3 regions of the Candidatus Allofournierella excrementavium genome follow, and region 2 is predicted to be linked to each of the others. Evidence: predicted binding sites of a transcription regulator. Region 2 holds the regulator's gene; each other region holds the start of a gene.
What was found. The regulator Rex, encoded in region 2, represses fermentation and respiration genes when NADH is low (regulators of the CRP and FNR family bind a similar motif). The targets are predictions, from matches to a motif close to ATTGTTAANNNNTTAACAAT.

Region 1 (6,175 bases), on a different contig from region 2:
CCCTGCACATTGGTGCCGATGGGCAGGCCGAACTCCTCGCCCAGGGCCGCCCGCACGCTGGGGGCGGTCTGCACGATGACATGGCGGGTGGGGTCGCCCAGCGCGGCCCACACCTTGTCGGTGTCGTCCCGCTCCACCAGCGCGCCGGTGGGGCAGACGTTGATGCACTGGCCGCAGCCGATGCAGGTGGAGTCCGCCAGCTTGCCCTCGAAGGCGCAGGCGATGTGGGTGTTGAAGCCGCGCTCCACCACGTTGATGACGCCCACGCCCTGGTTCTCGGCGCAGGTGGAGATGCAGCGGCGGCAGATGATGCACTTGGAGTTGTCCTTCAAAAGGTGAGGCGCGCTGTAGTCGTCCTGGCGCTCGGGCAGAACGCCCTCGAAGGAGTTGGACTTATCCACGCCGTACTGCTTGCACAGCCGCAGCAGCTCGCAGTCGCCGCTGCGCACGCAGCTCATGCAGTCCTGGTTGTGGGTGGAGAGGATGAGCTCCAGGTTGGTCTTGCGGGCGGCCTGCACCTTGGGGGTGCCCGTGAACACCTCCATGCCCTCGCTCACCGGGTAGACGCAGGCGGGCAGCAGGTTCTTGGCCCCCTTCACCTCCACCACGCAGACGCGGCAGGCGCCGTTCACGCGCTGGATTTCCTTTAAGTAGCACAGGGTGGGGATGGTGATGCCGATCTCGTGGGCGGCCTCCAGGATGGTGGCGCCCGCCGGTGCCTTGCAGGGCACGTTGTTGATTTTCAGATTGACCATTTCCATTGTTCGCGTCCTCCTTTAACCCTTGCTGATGGCGCCGAAGCGGCAGGTCTCCATGCAGGCCCCGCACTTGACACACTTGAGGGTGTCGATGTTGTGGGGGTTGCGCACGCTGCCGTTGATGGCGCCCGCCGGGCAGGCCCGGGCGCAGAGGGTGCAGCCGCGGCACTTCGTCTCGTCGATCTTATAGGTCAGCAGGGCTTTGCACACCCCGGCGGGGCAGCGCTTGTCCTGGATGTGGGCCAGGTACTCGTCCCGGAAGTACTGCAGGGTGGAGAGCACCGGGTTCGGGGCGGTCTGGCCCAGGCCGCACAGGCTGTTCTCCTTGATGAACTGGGCCAGCTCTTCGATGCGCTCCAGATCGCGCATGGTGCCGTTGCCGCTGGTGATTTTTTCAAGCAGCTCCAAAAGGCGCTTGGTGCCCACGCGGCAGGGGGTGCACTTGCCGCAGCTCTCGTCCACCGTGAACTCCAGGAAGAACTTGGCGATGTCCACCATGCAGGTGTCCTCGTCCATGACGATGAGGCCGCCGGAGCCCATCATGCTGCCGATCTCCATCAGGTTGTCGTAGTCGATGGGGGTGTCGATGAGGCTGGCGGGGATGCAGCCGCCGGAGGGGCCGCCGGTCTGGGCGGCCTTGAACTTCTTGCCGCCGGGGATGCCGCCGCCAATTTCTTCCACGATCTCCCGCAGGGTGGTGCCCATGGGCACTTCCACCAGGCCGGTGTGTTTGATTTTGCCGCCCAGGGCGAACACCTTGGTGCCGGGGCTCTTCTCGGTGCCCATGCTGCGGAACCAGTCGGCGCCCTTCAGGATGATCTGGGGGATGTTGGCGTAGGTCTCCACGTTGTTCAGAATGGTGGGCCGGCCGAACAGGCCCTTCTTGGCGGGGAAGGGGGGACGGGGCCGCGGCTCGCCGCGCATGCCCTCGATGCTGGTCATCAGGGCGGTCTCCTCGCCGCAGACGAAGGCGCCCGCGCCCAGCTTGATGTCGATGTCAAAGGAGAAGTCGGTGCCGAAGATGTTTTTGCCCAGAAGGCCGTACTCCCGGGCCTGCTGGATGGCGGTGGACAGGCGGTTCACCGCGATGGGATACTCGGCGCGCACGTAGACATAGCCCTGGTCCGCGCCGATGGCGTAGCCGGCGATGGCCATAGCCTCGATGACGCTGTGGGGGTCGCCCTCCAGAACGCTGCGGTCCATGAACGCGCCCGGGTCGCCCTCGTCGGCGTTGCAGCAGACGTATTTTTCCACCTTGCCCCGGTCGGCGCAGGCCAGCTGCCACTTGCGCCCGGTGGGGAAGCCGCCGCCGCCGCGGCCCCGCAGGCCGGAGTCCAGCACCACCTGGATGACCTCGTCGGGGGTCATCTCGGTGAGGGCCTTGCCCAGGGCGGCGTAGCCGTCAAAGGCGATGTACTCCTCGATGTTCTCGGGGTTGATGACGCCGCAGTTGCGCAGGGCGATGCGCTTCTGCTTTTTGTAGAAGGAGGTCTCGTCCAGGCTCTTGATGGAGTTGTCCTCCGCCACCGTCTCGTTGTAGAGCAGGCGGAGCACAGGGCGGCCCTTGAGCAGGTGCTCGTTCACGATCTCCGCCACGTCCTCGGGCTTGACCATGCTGTAAAAGGTGCCCTCGGGGTAGATGACCACGATGGGGCCCAAAGCGCACAGGCCGAAGCACCCGGTGCGGATGACCTTGACCTCGTTTTCCAGACCGGCGGTTACGATCTCCGCCTCGAAGGCAGCGGCCACCTTGTCGCTGCCGGACGAGGTGCAGCCGGTGCCGCCGCAGATCATGACATGACTTCTGTACATTGGCTCTGCCTCCTTATTCTTCCGTGCCGGCCTGGCCGATGGTGTATTCGGTGACCACATGCCCGCCCACCAGATGTTCCGCCACCACGCGGGCGGCCTTCTCGGGGGTCATGTGGACGTAGGTCACCTTCTCCTGCCCGGGCACAAAGACCTCCACCACCGGCTCATACTTGCAGATGCCGATGCAGCCGGTCTGGGTGACCATGATGCCGGAAAGCCCCCGGCGGGCCACTTCTTCGGTGAAGGCGTTCAGCACAGGGCGCGCGCCCATGGCGATGCCGCAGGTGGCCATGCCCACCTGCACGCGGATGGGGTTTTCGCCCGGCTCGCGGGTATTCACGGTCTGACGCATCCGGTCCCGGATGGCCGCCAGTTCCTGCAAACTCTTCATACAGCGTTACTCCTTTTTCAAAATCTCACGGATGTTCTCGGCCAGATACTCCCGCAGCCACAGGGCCACTTCGGGCTCGGCCAGGCTCACCCCGCCCAGGATGTCCCGCATCTCGCGGGTGTCGGCGCAAAAGCGCCCGCCCGGGCCGGCGAGGGTGAACACGAAATCAATGTCCGGGCTGCACTGCACAAGGCCCGCCACGCTGGCGGCCACGTCCCCCAGGGGCGGCATGTCGATGTGGTCGGTGCAGAAAAGCGCTGTCACCGCGGTGCCCTTGCCCTCTTCGCTTTCCAGCGTCAGCTGCCCGCCGGTGAGCTCGGCCGCCATCTTCAGAAAAGGCAGCCCCAGCCCCACCTTGCGGCTGGTGCGGCTGGTGCAGAAGGGGTCGGTGACCCGTTTCGCCAGCTCCGGGTCCATGCCTTTGCCGTCGTCGATGATGGCAAGGCGCAGGCGGCGGGCTTCTTCGTCCACCGAGAGTTCGATGCGCACCAGCTTCGCGCCGGCGGCCACCGAGTTCTCGGCCACGTCCAACAGGTTCATCGAAAGTTCCTGCACCGCGCGCCCTCCTTTGGCCTCGTCAGTCGGGGTATTTTGCCAGGATGCCGTCCAGGTCGTCCACCGTCAGGCGGCCGTAAACGTCGTCGTTCACCATAAGTACGGGGGCCAGGCCGCAGGCGCCCACGCAGCGGCAGGCGTCCAGGCTGAACTTGCCGTCCGCCGTGCACTCGCCGCCGGCGATGCCCAGCTTCTCCTGCAATTTCTCGTACAGCTTGCCGCTGCCCTTCACGTAGCAGGCGGTGCCCAGGCACACGCTGATGCGGTATTTGCCCTTGGGCGTCAGGCTGAACTGGGAGTAGAAGGTGGCCACGCCGTAAATTTCGGCCAGGGGCTTGCCCAGCGCTTCAGCCACCATGCGCTGCACCTCGATGGGCAGATAGCCGTAGATCTCCTGGGCCTTCTGCAAGGCGGGCATCACCACGCCCGGCGTGTCTTTGTTCTCGTCGAGCCAGGCTTTCAACTGCCCTTCCTGCTCGGGTGTGCCGGAAAACGGCACGGTGGAAAAGTGCCTCATAGTATCCCTCCTGAAGGTCTTTCACGGGGGCAGCGGTCCCTGCCCATATGCTTCCATTATACCAGAAGGCTGTTATAAATTAAACAAATAAACACCGGAAAGTCGTATAAAATTGCAGCGCGAGTTGACAAAAAACTGTTGAAAATGTCACGGTCCGACCCTTGCCAGGGGGTGGGGCATCTTTTATAATAAAGAAAAGGAGGCGGCCGGCCGGGCCGCCCGAGGGGAAAAGAGGGGAGGGTCTGTAATGACCATCAAAGAGGTGAAAGACATTCTGAATGCGCGGCTGCACACGCCCGGCGCGGATCTGGACGTTCAGGTGCACGCGGCCTGCGGCAGCGACATGATGAGCGACGTGCTGGCCTATGTGAAGGACCAGGCGGTGCTGCTCACCGGGCTGAACAACCCCCAGGTGGTGCGCACCGCCGAGATGATGGACATGGTGTGCATCGTGTTCGTGCGGGGCAAGCAGCCCCAGGAGCAGATCGTGGAAATGGCGGCGGCGCGGGGCATGGCGGTGCTCTCCACCGACCTGCCCATGTTCGCGGCCTGCGGCAGGCTCTATGAACAGGGCCTGCGGGGAGGAGAGATGGCATGAGCGAACCCATCCGGCTGGAATACACCGTGCCCGGCGACGACTTTGCCCGGGCGGGGGAGGCCAGCGCCGACCTGAAGGCCACCCTGAAAAAGCTGGGCGTGCCCGCGGCGGCGGTGCGGCGCATCTCCATCGCCCTCTATGAAGGGGAGATAAACCTTGCCATCCACGCGGGGGGCGGGCGCATCGACGTGGCCATCGGCGACGACGACGTGCAGATGGTCCTCTCGGACCAGGGGCCCGGCATCCCGGACGTGGAGCAGGCTATGCAGGAGGGCTTTTCCACCGCCAGCGCCGAGGTGCGCAGCCTGGGCTTCGGGGCGGGCATGGGCCTGCCCAACATGAAGCGCTACACCGACGAGTTCGAAATCCAGTCCACCGTGGGGGTGGGCACCACCATCACCATGCGGGTGAACATCGACTGAAGGGGCGGCCCGGCGCGGGCCGTTTTTGGAGGAGACCATGGACCAATTCGTGCATTCGGTCACGCTGGAAAAGCGTCTGTGCAACGGCTGCACCAACTGCATCAAGCGCTGCCCCACCCAGGCCATCCGGGTGCGGGAGGGCAAGGCGGTGATCGAGGCGGAGCGCTGCATCGACTGCGGCGAGTGCATCCGGCTTTGCCCCCACCGGGCCAAGCGGGCGGTGAGCGACCCGCTGGCGCTGCTGGGGCATTTCGAGTACCGGGTGGCCATCGTGCCGCCCAGCCTGTATGTGCAGTACAACCACCAGAAAAACCAGGACATGGTGCTGGACGCATTGTGCCGCGCGGGATTTGACGACGTGTTCGAGGAGGCGGCGGCCTCCGAGCTCATCAGCGACGCTACCAGCCGCATCATGGCCACCGGCGGCGCGGCGCGGCCGGTCATCAGCTCCGCCTGCCCGGCGGTGACCCGGCTCATCCGGGTGCGCTTTCCCGAACTGATCGACCACATGCTGCCGCTGGTGCCGCCCATGGAGCTGGCGGCCCGCATGGCCAAGAAAAAGGCGGCGGAAAAGACCGGCCTGCCCGAAGAAAAGATAGGCTGCATCGCCATCGTGCCCTGCCCGGCCAAGGTCACCATGCGCCGGGCCCCGGTGGGCAGCAGCCGCAGCGCCCTGGACGGGGCGGTGTCGGTGACGGAAATTTACCCCAAGCTGCTGGCCCTGCTGGACGGCAGCCGCACCCCGCCCCACCGGGCCACAGCGGGCGCGGCGGGCCTTGCCTGGGCGTCCAGCGGCGGCGAGGCGCTGGGCCTTTCCGGGGTGGAGAACCATCTGGTGGCCGACGGCATGGAGAGCATCATCCGGGTGCTGGAAGACCTGGAGGACGAAAAATACGACCAGATCGACTTTGTGGAGCTGCGGGCTTGCCCCGGCGGGTGCCTGGGCGGCTCTTTGCAGCTGGAAAACCCCTACATCGCCCGCACCAAACTCAAGCGGATGCAGCGCACGGTGGCGGGCACGGTGAACCGCCTTGCGGGCGGCATCCCCACCGAGATGCTGTGGGACACCGACCTCACCTATGCCCCGGTGCTGGAGCTGGGGGCCACCCGGGGCGAGCGGTT
Region 2 (6,175 bases):
CGGGCATTGTCTTTGCTGCAGGTCAAAACCACCCGGTCCGAAGCTCCGAAAGGCTTTGTTTTGATGTATGCAAGCACCTGGTCCAGGGCGGCGCTTCCATACCCCAGCCCTTGGTGCGACGCATCGATCATCATGTGCCATATATCGTATTCCGGGACATCATAGTCGTAGATCACCATCACATAGCCGACCATCGTATCATTTTCATAGATGCCGAAGGGCTGGCATTGCTGCCTGTAAACATACGCCTGGGCAAGGCTGCGGATGGGGTGTGAAACGAAGCGCTCCTGTTCGGGCGCAAGTTTCAAATTGAACGCTTCCACAAAATTTTCTTCGGTGATTTTTTCAAGATGGGTCATAAATACCTCCACAAATCATTCCTGGTTCATCTGCAAACTGATTTTGCGCGAACATCTTGTGAAGGGCAGCAGACCGCATAAAAAAAGCCGCGGCAAACAAGCCGCGGCAAAGCCTATGAAGCACTCACAATGCGACCGGGGCCCTCAAAAGATATTCAGCTCGTGCATTCGTTCCGCTGTTTTTCATAGTTGAGCACCCCGCTTTCTATCTGGATTTATTTCATCATAAACCCCGTCCTCAAAAATGTCAACAATGGAAAGCGCCGGGGCCTTCAGCCCCGGCGTTCGATCTCGCCATACAGGTAATCCAGCGCGTCGTTCAAACTGCCCAGCTGGTCGATCAGGCCCTCGTGCACCGCCTGCTGGCCGGTGAGCACCGTGCCCACATCCATCACCAGCTCGCCGGTGTGCATCATCAGTTCCACAAAGCGTTCCTTGCTGATCTTCGAGTGGCTCTCCACAAAACCGGCGATGCGCTCCTGCATCTGCTCGAAATAGCGCATGGTCTGGGGCACGCCCAGCACCAGCCCGGAATGGCGCACCGGGTGGATGGTCATGGTGGCGGTGGGCACGATGAAACTGCGCCGACCGCTGACCGCCAGCGGGATGCCGATGGAGTGGCCGCCGCCCAGCACCAGCGTGGCGCTGGGCTTGCTGACCCCGCTGATGAGTTCTGAGAGGGCCAGGCCCGCCTCCACGTCGCCGCCCACCGTATTCAGGATGACCAGCAGCGCCTCGATGTCCGGGTCCTCCTCGATGGCCACCAGCTGGGGGATCACGTGCTCGTATTTGGTCACCTTCTGGCTCTGGTCCGCGCTGACGTGGCCCTCGATCAGCCCCACCACCGTCAGGCAGTGGATGGCGTGGCGGCCCTTGGTGCGGATCACCGAGCCGGTGTCCATCATATATTCCTGTTCCAGTTTTTCCTGCTCCACCTGCGCATCGGTGGGCGGCTGCTTGTTCTCGTTCGGTTCCATGGCTTTGTGCGCCTCCTTTTCGGTCTTCCCTGACAGTGTTCCCCCCTTCGGGCCTCAGTTATACAAAAAGACGCAGTGTGTTCAAAAACTTTGTATTCTGTTTGACAAAGCCGCTTCAAAGATTATACTATATAAAAAGGGCGTCTGTTTTCGGCGCTTTGCCCCGGTCTGTGGTCCGCAGCACAGCCGGGCCGGGGAATAAAAAGCGGCCTGCTGCTGCTTTGCCTTTTGCAAGCCACGCTTGAAGAATCTGATAAAAGATGGTGAAACGAATGAACAACTCTCAGGGCAAGGTATCACTGCCGGTCATCAAACGGCTGCCGAAGTACTACCGCTACATCGCGCAGCTGCACAAATCCGGCGTGGCGACAATTTCTTCCAGCGAACTGGCCCGCATGATGGGCACCACCGCCAGCCAGGTCCGGCAGGACTTCAACTGCTTCGGCGGCTTCGGGCAGCAGGGCATCGGCTACAATGTGGAAGTGCTGGAAAAAGAGATCGGCCATCTTCTGTTCGGCCACGGCGAAAAGCTGCCCACCATCCTGCTGGGCGCCGGCCGCCTGGGCACCGCCGTGTCCCGCTTTCTGACCACCGACACCAACGGCTACAACCTGCTGGCGGTGTTCGACATCCGTCAGGAACTGGTGGGGCACGATTTGGACGGTGTGCCCATTCATCACATCGACGAACTGGACGAGTTCTGCAAGGCCAACCACCCCACCGTTGCGGTGCTGTGCCTGCCCCGGGAGAGCGCGAAGGAAGTTTCCGGCCAGCTGGTAGAGCTGGGCATCAAGGGCTTCTGGAATTTCAGCCACTATGACCTCTCCGTCGCCTACCCCAACGTCACTGTGGAGAACGCCCACCTGGGCGACAGCCTGATGAGCCTGGGGTACCGGCTGCGCAACAAATAAACACCACAACGAAAGTGAGCGTCCCTCGTTTATGGCTAAACTTTATTACCGCTACGGCGCGATGAACAGCGGCAAAAGCACCGCTCTGATGCAGGTGGCATTCAACTACGAAGAGCGGGGCATGCGGGTGTTCATCCTCAAGCCCAGCATCGACACAAAGGGCGGAGAATGCCTGCTCAGCCGCCTGGGCGTGAGCCGCCCGGTGGACAAGGCCGTCACCCCCGACATGGACGTGTTCGAGCTGGTAAAACAGGAGGCGGCCCGCGGCGACAAGCCCCTGGCCTGCGTGCTCACCGACGAGAGCCAGTTTTTCACCCCCCAGCAGGCGGAACAGCTGTTCATGGTGACCGTGAAGCTGAACATCCCCGTCATCGCCTACGGTCTGCGCACCGACTTCTCCATGCAGGGGTTCCCCGGCTCCACCCGCCTTCTGGAACTGGCCCACGCCATTGAGGAGATGAAGACCATCTGCACCTGCGGGCGCAAAGCCACCTGCAACGGGCGCAAGGTGAACGGCGAATTCGTGTTCGAGGGCGACCAGGTGGCCATCGACCAGGAGAACAACGTGGAATACCAGAGCCTTTGCGCGCAATGCTATTTTGCCGAGCGGGAAAAGTTCTATCAGCGGCATCCCAAAGTCCGCGTTTGACCTGCCTCCAGTTTTGTTGCAGACACCAGCCGGGAACCGAAGTTCCCGGCTGGTTTTTCTTGTGTTTTTTCCGTCCTCATGCTACAATAAAAACAAATCCGCAATTTGTGTTTTTATCATAAGGGAGGTGCCGGCATGCCGAAGGTGGCCTATTCCGAGGCGCAGCGGGAACAGATCCGCAGGGATCTTGTGGCCGTGGGCCTGGAACTGATGACAAAGCAGGGCATCCAGCACACCACGGTGGAGCAGATCTATCAGAAGGTGGGCATCTCCCGTTCCTTTTTCTACACCTTCTTCCCCACCAAGGAGGACCTGGTGGTGGAGATGCTCTATCTCCAGCAGCCCAGGGTGGTGGCGTATGCCCGGCAGCTGCTGGCCGACCCCAAGCTGGACTGGCGGCAGGCCGTCACCAGATTTCTTCGCATCTGCTGCTACGGTGAGCGCAACGGCATCGCGGTGCTCACGGTGGAAGAGCAGCAGAAGATTTTCCACCGCCTGTCTCCCGAGAGCTATCAGTCTTTCCGGGAAAAACAGCAGCGGCTGTTCGGACAGCTGATGGAAATTTTCGGTGTGCGCCCCACTCCCGAGCGCATCAGCCTGTTCACCAATCTCTGTCTTGCGGTGATGGTCATCCAGCGGGCCATCCCCGGCAGCCTTCCCCTGCTTGTCCCCGAGGCGGCGGAGGCCACCATCGATGTGCAGATAAACTCGATCGTGGACTGGCTGGCTTCCCTGCGCGCCCAGGACGCCCAAAACCAATAACTTTGCGGCCCGTTTGGCCCCTTTTGGCGGTGTTTTTCAAACGGGCCATTCTTCAGCTCGCAATAAAGACAAATTCAAGATTTTATCTTTATACAGAATTTTCTCCGTCTTGCGGCGGAGAGATAATAAACACTCAGGAGGATTTTGAAATGGGAATTTTCAGCAAGCTGTTCAAGGGCCCGGAGATCGACATGGAAAAGAGCGCCGCCAACGCCAAAAAGATGCGGGCGCTGTTTGACCATGTGGTGGAGGGCGGCAGTGAATACCGGCTCATTTTCGGCTACACCGAGGATGTGAGCCGCTTCAACTACGGCTTTGTCCACGGCAGCAAGACCAAGATCGGCAATCTCATCGTTGGCTGGAACGAGGCACAGGAAACCATCGTGGTGGTGCCCACCGTGCCTGACCTTTCCGGCTGCGGCGACCCCACTTTCTACCGCCGCGCCGACATTTTGAAGGCCTATCGGAACAAATATCCCACCGACGCTTTTGTCATTTACCCGGACAAGCGGGGCTACATCGCCATCAACGCCTACGACTGGCTGGAGGACGAGAGCCTGTACGTCTATGTGTCCCAGGACGAGGAACTGGCCGCCTTCACCGAGTTCTTTATGAACCGCTTTGCGAAGAAGTGAGGCTGTGATGCCCTGGGACGAGCTTTTCTGGATGTTTGTCCTGCTCACGGTGCTGGCAATTTTCGGGCAGCTGTGGTTCCATTTTGTGGATTCACTGCTGGAGCGGGCAAAGCGCCTGCTGTTCCGCCGCGGGCAGCCGCCGGTCTGGCACACGCTGCCCGGCGAAAAGGAGGATGACGATGGACATCAATGAAATCATGAACCGCGCGAAGGCCGCGCAGGCGCAGGCTCTGGCAAGTCTGCACGAAACGGAGGAAAAAGCCGATGCTCTGGCCAGCTCTTCTTCCCCTGAACCGGCCGCCCCGCCGGAGGAAGCCGCCGCCCGGGAGGCAGAACAGATGGCCGCGAACGCCCGGCGGCAGGTGGAGATCCTCGGGCAGGTGTTCGACGGCCAGACGATGGCACAGATGGCGGCGAATGAGGAACAGCTGCAACAGATGATGGAGCAGCGGGTGGCCGAAGCCGCTTCTGCCAGCACCGAAGCCGTAATGAACCAGCTGTTCGGCGAGGACATGGGCGTGCTGGCCGCCGCACTGGAGACCCTTGCCATGGACAACAACTGTGAAGGAGAAGGCCTTGACGAAGAAGAAGAGACCGATGACGCTCTCTACGCTCTGCTGGACGAGACCATGGCGCGGCTGGAGGCTCTGCCCGAGCCCGCTCCCGTGGAATACGGCAGAGACCCGGCACTTTGGGGCCGGTTCGGCATCCTGCTCTCGGGCATCGTGTCCACCCTCAACGACCACAGCCTGGACGGGCTGGACGTGGAGGAACACATCCCCGTGCTGGAACAGCAGGTCCTGTCGGTGGTGCGCCGCTCCTGGGGCATCGATGGGCGGGGCGGCCTTTTGGAAACTCTCCGCTACCTGAGCCAGGGCGGATACACCGAGCGCTACCGCTTTTACTGTGAGGCGGAAACGCCGGAGGAGCTGATGACCGGCGACGAGGACGAGGACGACCGGGAGGGCGTTGTCCGCGCCTGGGCCTTTGCCCAACACTACAAGGGACGGTACTCCCCTGCCTTCATGGCCGGCTGGGACGTGGGCCGTGCCGCCATGCTGGCCCGCTGGGGCAGCTACCTGGGCTGGATCACCCCGGAAGAGGCCCAGGGCATCCTGTGGGACCTGGCACAGCGGGCCGCCCAGGACCTGGGCGACTGGCGAGAATTCGCCCAGTCCTATCTCTTCGGCGGCCTGATGTGGAAGCTGCTCTGCAACAGTCCCGCGGCAGGATACCTGGGCTATCTGGCCGACGCGGCCACCACCCTTCTGGTGGGCAAGGCCGACGGTTCCGGCGGCCAGTGGCGCGACTTTGCCTGGCCCGCCCGGCGCAGGCTGGGATTCACCCTGTAACATAAAAGCAAACAAAAAGCCCCTTTGCGAAAGTTCCGCAAAGGGGCTTTGCTTTACAGCTTTGCAGCGGCGGCTCAGCCGTCCCGCTGCTTTTTGATGACCTTCAGGCGGGAGAAATCCTCCCGTTCCTTTTCCTCCAGCACCTCGGTGATGTACTTGATGGTGGCGGTAAACTGGGGGATCATGATGTTGTTCAGGGCGTTAGCCCGCTTCTGGGTCTTCTGGATGGCCACAGCCAGGCGGTAGACACTGCTCTCCACCTCGGCCAGCTCCACGGTGAGGCGCTTGACCTCGCAGAATTTCAGATACACATCATCCAACTGGCTGTTGGTGGAATCCAGCCCGTAATAAAGGCCGGGGGCACTCTCCTCCATTTTGACGATGGGCAGCTCCACGCCCATGACGCTGCGATAGTCCAGCTTGAGGCCGGTCTCCACGGGCACCGTCTTGGCGAACTCGCCCACCACGCCAAGGGTGATGTTGGCGCGCTGCAGGGCCTTGTAGGCCGAGGAGTAGGCGGTGGCGATCTC
Region 3 (6,175 bases), on a different contig from region 2:
GCAGGGCCAGGCCGCAGTACCAGGCGTGGGTGGGCAGGTTGTTATAGGTGTACTCGAAGTTCCACAAATCGTAGGCGATGATGTAAAGGATGGTCATGTCCGGCCAGAGCATGTCGTCGTGCTTTTTGGAGGTGTAGATGCCCCACCAGCCGGTCATGCACAGGATGTTCAGGATGCCGGCGATGCCGTTCACCCAGTTCCACCAGCCGCCGTAGAGCCAGACGTTCTCGCTGGACAGCCACCACCGCTCGCCGGTGGCGGCCAGGGCCATGGCGCCCCGGATGCCGGACTCAAAATCGCTGCCCACGGCGATGAGGATGTTGATGGCCACGATGACGAAGGGGAAGGCCTTGAACCAGTGGGTCTTGCCCACGCCCCACTTGTATTTCAGCATCATGAAGCCGATGCACCCGGCGGTGGCGGCGTAGAGCTTGGCGTAGTGGAACCAGCTGTTCATGTGGGTGTAGGTGGGATTGTTCAGCGCCCACTCGGCCCCCATGGCCGCGCCCACATAGATGGAGATGAAGTAGACCGTCAGCCCGGCGGGCAGAATGAGAAAGCAGAAGATGCCGCCCTGGGGCGTGCGGCGGGCCACCTCGTTGGCCAGCACCAGCCCCGCGAACACCAGCAGCCAGCCCAGCAGCTGCCAACCGGCGGTCTCGCCGTAGATTTGAAACAACATGATGATTCCTCCTTGTCGATAAACGACATAAATTTACAAATTGTAATTGAAAATGGCCCTCAAAGGGGCGGCTCGTCCGGCACCGCGATGTCCCGGATGAGCATTTCGTTGCCCTGCACAAGGTGGGTCTGCCCGCTGCCGCAGGCGGGGCAGGTGCGCCCGTGCTCCAAGGTGGCGTACACATGGCCGCAGGCTTCGCACAAGGTGCGGGCGGGGATGGTCTCCACCCGTAATTCCGCCCCGTCCAGCATCTCCGAACGGGCAGCGGCCCACTTCCAGCAGTCCTGGAGGTAGTCGCCCACCACGCCGGACACCTCGCCCAGTTCCAGCGTCACGGCCTTCACCCGTTTCACGCCGTTTTCCCGCCCGGCGGCCTCCACCGTTTTGATGATGTGGAATACGATGCCCAGTTCGTGCATGGCGCTCAGCCTTTCTTGCCGAATTTCAGCCGCAGGCCCCGCTTGACCATGTAGGGCAGGATGGCCTTGAACTTGTCCTCGGTGCGCACCATGGTGCTGCACTCGGGCAGGTCGCGGGAGAGGTGGATGGCGTCAAACTCGCACTTGGTGGTGCAGATGCCGCAGCCGATGCACTTGTTCGGGTCCACCACCGACGCGCCGCAGCCAAGGCAGCGGACGGTCTCGGTCTTCACCTGCTCCTCGGTGAGGGTGCCGTGGGTGTCCCGGAAGGAGAGGCCCGGCGCGGGGGCCGCGGCCTCCTGGCGGGCGGCGCTGTCGTAGCCGGTGAGGAAGAGGTTGTCTTTATCCAGCTGGATAAAGTCCCGCCGGTTGCGGCCGATGGTGAGGCTGGTGTCCGGCTGGACGAAGCGGTGGATGGACACCGCGCCCTCCTTGCCGGCGGCAATGGCCTCGATGGCAAAGCCGGGGCCGGTGTACACGTCGCCGCCCACGAACACGTCGGGCTGGGCGGTCTGGTAGGTGAGCGCGTCCGCCGCGGCGCGCCCGCCGCCGGCCAGCTCCACCTTGCTGCCTTCCAGAAGGTTGCCCCAGAGGATGCTCTGGCCGATGCTCAGGATGACCTGCTCGCAGGCCACGGTCATGGTGTCGGCCTCGTTGTAAACGGGAGCGAAGCGGCCCTCGGCGTTCAGCACCGAGAGGCAACGCTTGAACATCACGCCGGTGACTTTGCCGTTCTCGGTGAGAATTTCCTTCGGGCCCCAGCCGCAGTGCAGCTGCACCTGCTCGGCCTGGGCCTCCGCCACTTCCTCCGGGTCGGCGGGCATGGCGTCCTTGGCCTCCAGGCAGAACATGGAAACTTCTTCCGCGCCGCAGCGGCGGGCGCTGCGGGCCGCGTCGATGGCCACGTTGCCGCCGCCGATGACCACGGTGCGCTTTGCCGCCGGGGTGTGCTCGTTCTCCGCCACCGCGTGCAGGAAGTCCACCGCGGTGAACACGCCCTCGGCATCCTCGCCGGGCACGCCGGCCTTGCGTCCACCCTGGCAGCCGATGGCGATGTAGAAGGCCTTGTAGCCTTCGGCCCGCAGCTGATCCAGGGTCACGTCTTTGCCCACTTCCACGCCGCAGCGGATGTCCACGCCCATGGCGCGGATGACCTCGATTTCCGCCTCCACCACGTCTTTTTCCAGCTTGTAGGAGGGGATGCCGTACACCAGCATGCCGCCGGGCCGGGCGTTCTTCTCGAACACGGTGGGCGTGTAGCCCTTTTCCGCCAGATAGAAGGCGCAGGAAAGGCCCGCGGGGCCCGCGCCGATGATGGCGATTTTCTCGCTGAAACCCTCGCCGGTGCTGGCGGGCACGACGGGCGGGATGTAGCGGGTGGCGGCGTCCAGGTCCTTCTGGGCGATGAATTTCTTTACCGCGTCGATGGCCACGGCGGAGTCCACGCTGCCGCGGGTGCAGGCGTCCTCACAGCGGCGGTTGCATACCCGGCCGCAGACGGCGGGGAAGGGGTTCTCCTTCTTGATGAGGGCCAGCGCCTCGGTGTAGCGCCCCTGGGCCGCCATCTTCAGATAGCCCTGCACCGCGATGTGGGCGGGGCAGGCGGTCTTGCAGGGGGCGGTGCCGGTGTCGTGGCAGTTGACGCGGTTTTTGTCCCGGTAGTCCACCGTCCATTTCTCCGGGCCCCAGGGGGTCACAGCGGGGTCCTCCATCCGGGGGTACTCCACAGGCCCGTCCTTGGTGCACAGCTTCTGGCCCAGCTTCACCGCGCCCGCGGGGCAGAACTCCACACAGCGCCCGCAGGCCACGCAGTTCTCGGTGGTCACGTGGGCCACATAGGCCGAGCGGCCCAGGTTGGGGGTGTTGAACATCTGGCTCAGCCGCAGCGCGTTGCAGACGTTCACGTTGCAGTTGCAGATGGCGAAGATCTTGTTCTCGCCATCGATGTTGGTGATCTGGTGCACGAAGCCGTTGTCCTCGGCCCGCTTCAGGATGCGCAGCACCTCGTCGTAGTCCACATAGTGGCCCTTTTTGGTCTCCACCAGATAGTCCGCCATGTCGCCCACGCCGATGCACCAGTCCTCCGGGTCGTCGCCGCAGCCCTCGCCCAGCTTTGCCCGGCTCATGCGGCAGCTGCAGGGGCTGGCGGCGTACTTGCCGTCGTACTTTTTCAGCCAGTGGCTGATGTGCTCGATGTCCACCGACTGGTTCTCGGTCTCGATGGCCTTCTCCACCGGGATGACGTGCATGCCGATGCCCGCGCCCCCGGGGGGCACCATGGCGGGGATGTGCTCCAGCGGCAGAAAGGTCATCCGCTCAAAGAAGGCGGTCACCTCCGGGTGCTCCTCAATTTGGTGCTTCTGCATGTTGAAGAACTCGGCGCTGCCCGGCACGAACATAGGCAGAACGTACTGCTTTTCGTGCCGCTCGTTCTCCCAGTTGTACTCCAGCAGGCCGATGTAGCTCATCTGATAGAGCAGCGGTTCCAATTCCTCGGCGCTCCTGCCGGTGGCCTTCACCAGCTGGGGCAGCGTCATGGGCTTGCGGACCTCCATCTTGAGGGCCACGTCCGCCATCTCGTCGGTCACAAGGCCCGCCAGACCCCAGTATTCCGGGTCGTCGCCGGTCACGCCCTTCAATTTGGCGGGGATGCGGTCGGTGATTTTCCGCCCCAGTTTCAAAATCTTCTCCCGGGGCTGTTCGTCCCGGGGAATCTCAAAGGACAGCTTGCTCTCGTCCAGGGGAAAATGGGTCTCACTCATGGCCGTTCTCCTTTTTCGTTTCTTCGCCCCGCCAGGCGCGCACTTCCCGGCGCAGCCAGCCGTACCAGGCGTCCATCCCCTCGCCGGTGGCGGCGCAGATGGGGATGACCTGGGCCTTGGGGTTGCGCATCTTCACATACTCGGTGCATTTTTCCAGGTCAAAGTTGAAGTAGGGCAGAACGTCCATCTTGTTCACCAGCACCACGTCGCACACCTGGAACATCAGCGGGTACTTCAGGGGTTTGTCGTGTCCTTCGGGCACGGACAAAATCATGGCGTTCTTCACTGCGCCGGTGTCGAACTCGGCAGGGCAGACCAGATTGCCCACATTCTCCAGAATGGCCAGTTCCACGTCCCCGGTGCCCAGGCCCTCCAGGCCCTGGCGGGTCATGCCCGCGTCCAGGTGGCACATGCCGCCGGTGTGCAGCTGAATGGCCTTTGCACCCGCCGCCGAGATGGTGCGGGCGTCCACGTCCGAGTCGATGTCCGCCTCCATCACGCCGATTTTCATTTCGTCTTTCAGCGCCTCGATGGTGCGGGTCAGGGTGGTGGTCTTGCCCGAGCCGGGGCTGGACATCAGGTTCAGAAGGAACACGCCCTTCTCCTTCAGTTCCGCCCGCAGTTTCGCCGCCTCCTCGTCGTTGGAGGCAAACACGCTCTGGCGAATCTCAAGAATTTTAAAGGATTCCAATTCTCTCACACTCCATGGGTCATATCGGTGGTCGGGCCAGAAAGAAAGCCCGGCCCGGGCTGAACGTTAAAAGAATAACATTATCCTGCAAAGAAGGTCAATAGATGCCGATTTTTTCGGAGTTCTGCGCAAAATTCAGCCTTGGCGTTCAGCCATTTGCATGGTAAAATAAGGGTGTGGTATCTGGTATGACCAATACGAGGAGGAAGACACAGTGGAATTTGAAAAACTCTCGGCCCCCAGTCTGAAGGATTTGTTCGTCAAGCAGATACAGGGGATGATCCTTTCGGGAGAGCTGGCCCAGGGCACGGCGCTGCCCCCCGAGCGGGAACTGGCCCGCCAGATGCAGGTGAGCCGGGCGGTGGTGAACGGCGGCCTGGCGGAGCTTGCGGCGCAAGGATTTGTGGAAATACGCCCCCGCCAGGGCACCTTTGTGGCGGACTACCGGCGCAACGGAAACCTGAGCACCCTCATCGCAATCATGGAGTACAACGGCGGCACCCTGGGGCGGGAGGAGATACGCTCCATCCTGGAGGTGCGCCGGGCGCTGGAACAGCTGGCGGTGGGGCTTATCCTGCGCAACGCCACCGACGAGGACATCGACCGCCTGGGCGACCTTGTGGCCCACATCGCCGGGGCCCAGACGCCCCAGCAGGCGGCGGAGCGTGCTTTTGAATTCCAGCATGAGCTGGCCCTCATCAGCGGCAACAGCATCCTGCCATTGTTCTATTACTCCTTCCGCGCGCCGGTCATGGTGTTGTGGGTGCGCTTTTGCCGCCGCTACGGCATTGAGGCCCTCTGCCGCAACACCGAGCTTCTCTACACCCATCTGAAAAACCGGGACGAGCACCAGCTGCGCCGCTGGATCGAGACCTATCTGGGGGAGGCCATCGAAGGTTGCCAGCAAATTTACAACGAGTGACTTTGCAGTTTTGCAATGATTCCGGCGCGGTGCGGTGAATGTGATACAATATTTATAAAGGCGGAAAGGAGGACGTTCCATGGGCTTCAAGGACGTTGTGCGCAAAACGGCCCACTGGCTTTTGCCGGTCGTGGTGGTCGCTTGCAGCCTGCTGGCTCTGGCGGCGGCCTTCTTCGGGCGCACGGCCTCCGCAAAGGATATAACCGTGGAGAACGGCGTTCTGGACGTCCGCCGGCTGGATGTCGCCTCCAATATCTACGCAGTGGACGGGCAGTGGGAATTCTACCCCGGCGCTCTGTATGACCCGGCGGACTTCGCGGCAGGGGCCGTGGGCCAGCCCGCCCAGGACGCATCCCCCTCCGACTGGTCCTGCGGCACCCACCGGCTGCGCATCCTGGCCCGGCCCAACCAGTATTACTCTATCTGCGGTTTCTCGCCGGACTATGCCGCCCGCATCTTTGTGAACGGGGTGCAGGCGGCGGAATACGGGCAGGTGGCCGAAACAGAGGAAAGCTTTGTGCCCCGGGTGGGCTACATGACCGTTCCGCTCTTCTCCGGCACAGGCGGCGAGATCGAACTCATCGTTCAATATTCCAATTACGTCCACAACGACGGCGGCCACATCCCGCCCTTCGAGCTTTCCACACCGCAGAACATCGAGGAATTCAAGGCGGCGGGCGACCTTGTGTCCCTGGCCCT

Region 1: a site for Rex is predicted at 4,102-4,121, ahead of ACMI1Q_RS05740 (NAD(P)H-dependent oxidoreductase subunit E). Genes of this name have one in related genera too.
Region 3: a site for Rex is predicted at 4,617-4,636, ahead of hypB (hydrogenase nickel incorporation protein HypB). Genes of this name have one in related genera too.

What each region holds. Positions count from the first base shown of each region.
Region 1 covers NZ_DBGFPE010000017.1:85,464-91,638, reverse strand. The annotation lists gene ACMI1Q_RS05760 (NADH-dependent [FeFe] hydrogenase, group A6) at 1-761, opposite strand, end outside; gene ACMI1Q_RS05755 (NADH-ubiquinone oxidoreductase-F iron-sulfur binding region domain-containing protein) at 777-2,570, opposite strand; gene ACMI1Q_RS05750 ((2Fe-2S) ferredoxin domain-containing protein) at 2,584-2,961, opposite strand; gene ACMI1Q_RS05745 (ATP-binding protein) at 2,968-3,516, opposite strand; gene ACMI1Q_RS05740 (NAD(P)H-dependent oxidoreductase subunit E) at 3,539-4,033, opposite strand; gene ACMI1Q_RS05735 (DRTGG domain-containing protein) at 4,281-4,631, shown strand; gene ACMI1Q_RS05730 (ATP-binding protein) at 4,628-5,053, shown strand; gene ACMI1Q_RS05725 ([Fe-Fe] hydrogenase large subunit C-terminal domain-containing protein) at 5,091-6,175, shown strand, end outside.
Region 2 covers NZ_DBGFPE010000042.1:15,904-22,078, forward strand. The annotation lists gene ACMI1Q_RS10005 (GNAT family N-acetyltransferase) at 1-359, opposite strand, end outside; gene ACMI1Q_RS10010 (ClpP family protease) at 632-1,336, opposite strand; gene ACMI1Q_RS10015 (redox-sensing transcriptional repressor Rex) at 1,597-2,247, shown strand; gene ACMI1Q_RS10020 (thymidine kinase) at 2,279-2,896, shown strand; gene ACMI1Q_RS10025 (TetR/AcrR family transcriptional regulator) at 3,032-3,658, shown strand; gene ACMI1Q_RS10030 (hypothetical protein) at 3,808-4,293, shown strand; gene ACMI1Q_RS10035 (hypothetical protein) at 4,301-4,486, shown strand; gene ACMI1Q_RS10040 (DUF1266 domain-containing protein) at 4,473-5,645, shown strand; gene ACMI1Q_RS10045 (V-type ATP synthase subunit D) at 5,720-6,175, opposite strand, start outside.
Region 3 covers NZ_DBGFPE010000023.1:24,703-30,877, reverse strand. The annotation lists gene ACMI1Q_RS06630 (DUF5692 family protein) at 1-682, opposite strand, end outside; gene ACMI1Q_RS06625 (hydrogenase maturation nickel metallochaperone HypA) at 742-1,101, opposite strand; gene ACMI1Q_RS06620 (FAD-dependent oxidoreductase) at 1,107-3,863, opposite strand; gene hypB (hydrogenase nickel incorporation protein HypB) at 3,856-4,554, opposite strand; gene ACMI1Q_RS06610 (FadR/GntR family transcriptional regulator) at 4,769-5,476, shown strand; gene ACMI1Q_RS06605 (sensor histidine kinase) at 5,556-6,175, shown strand, end outside.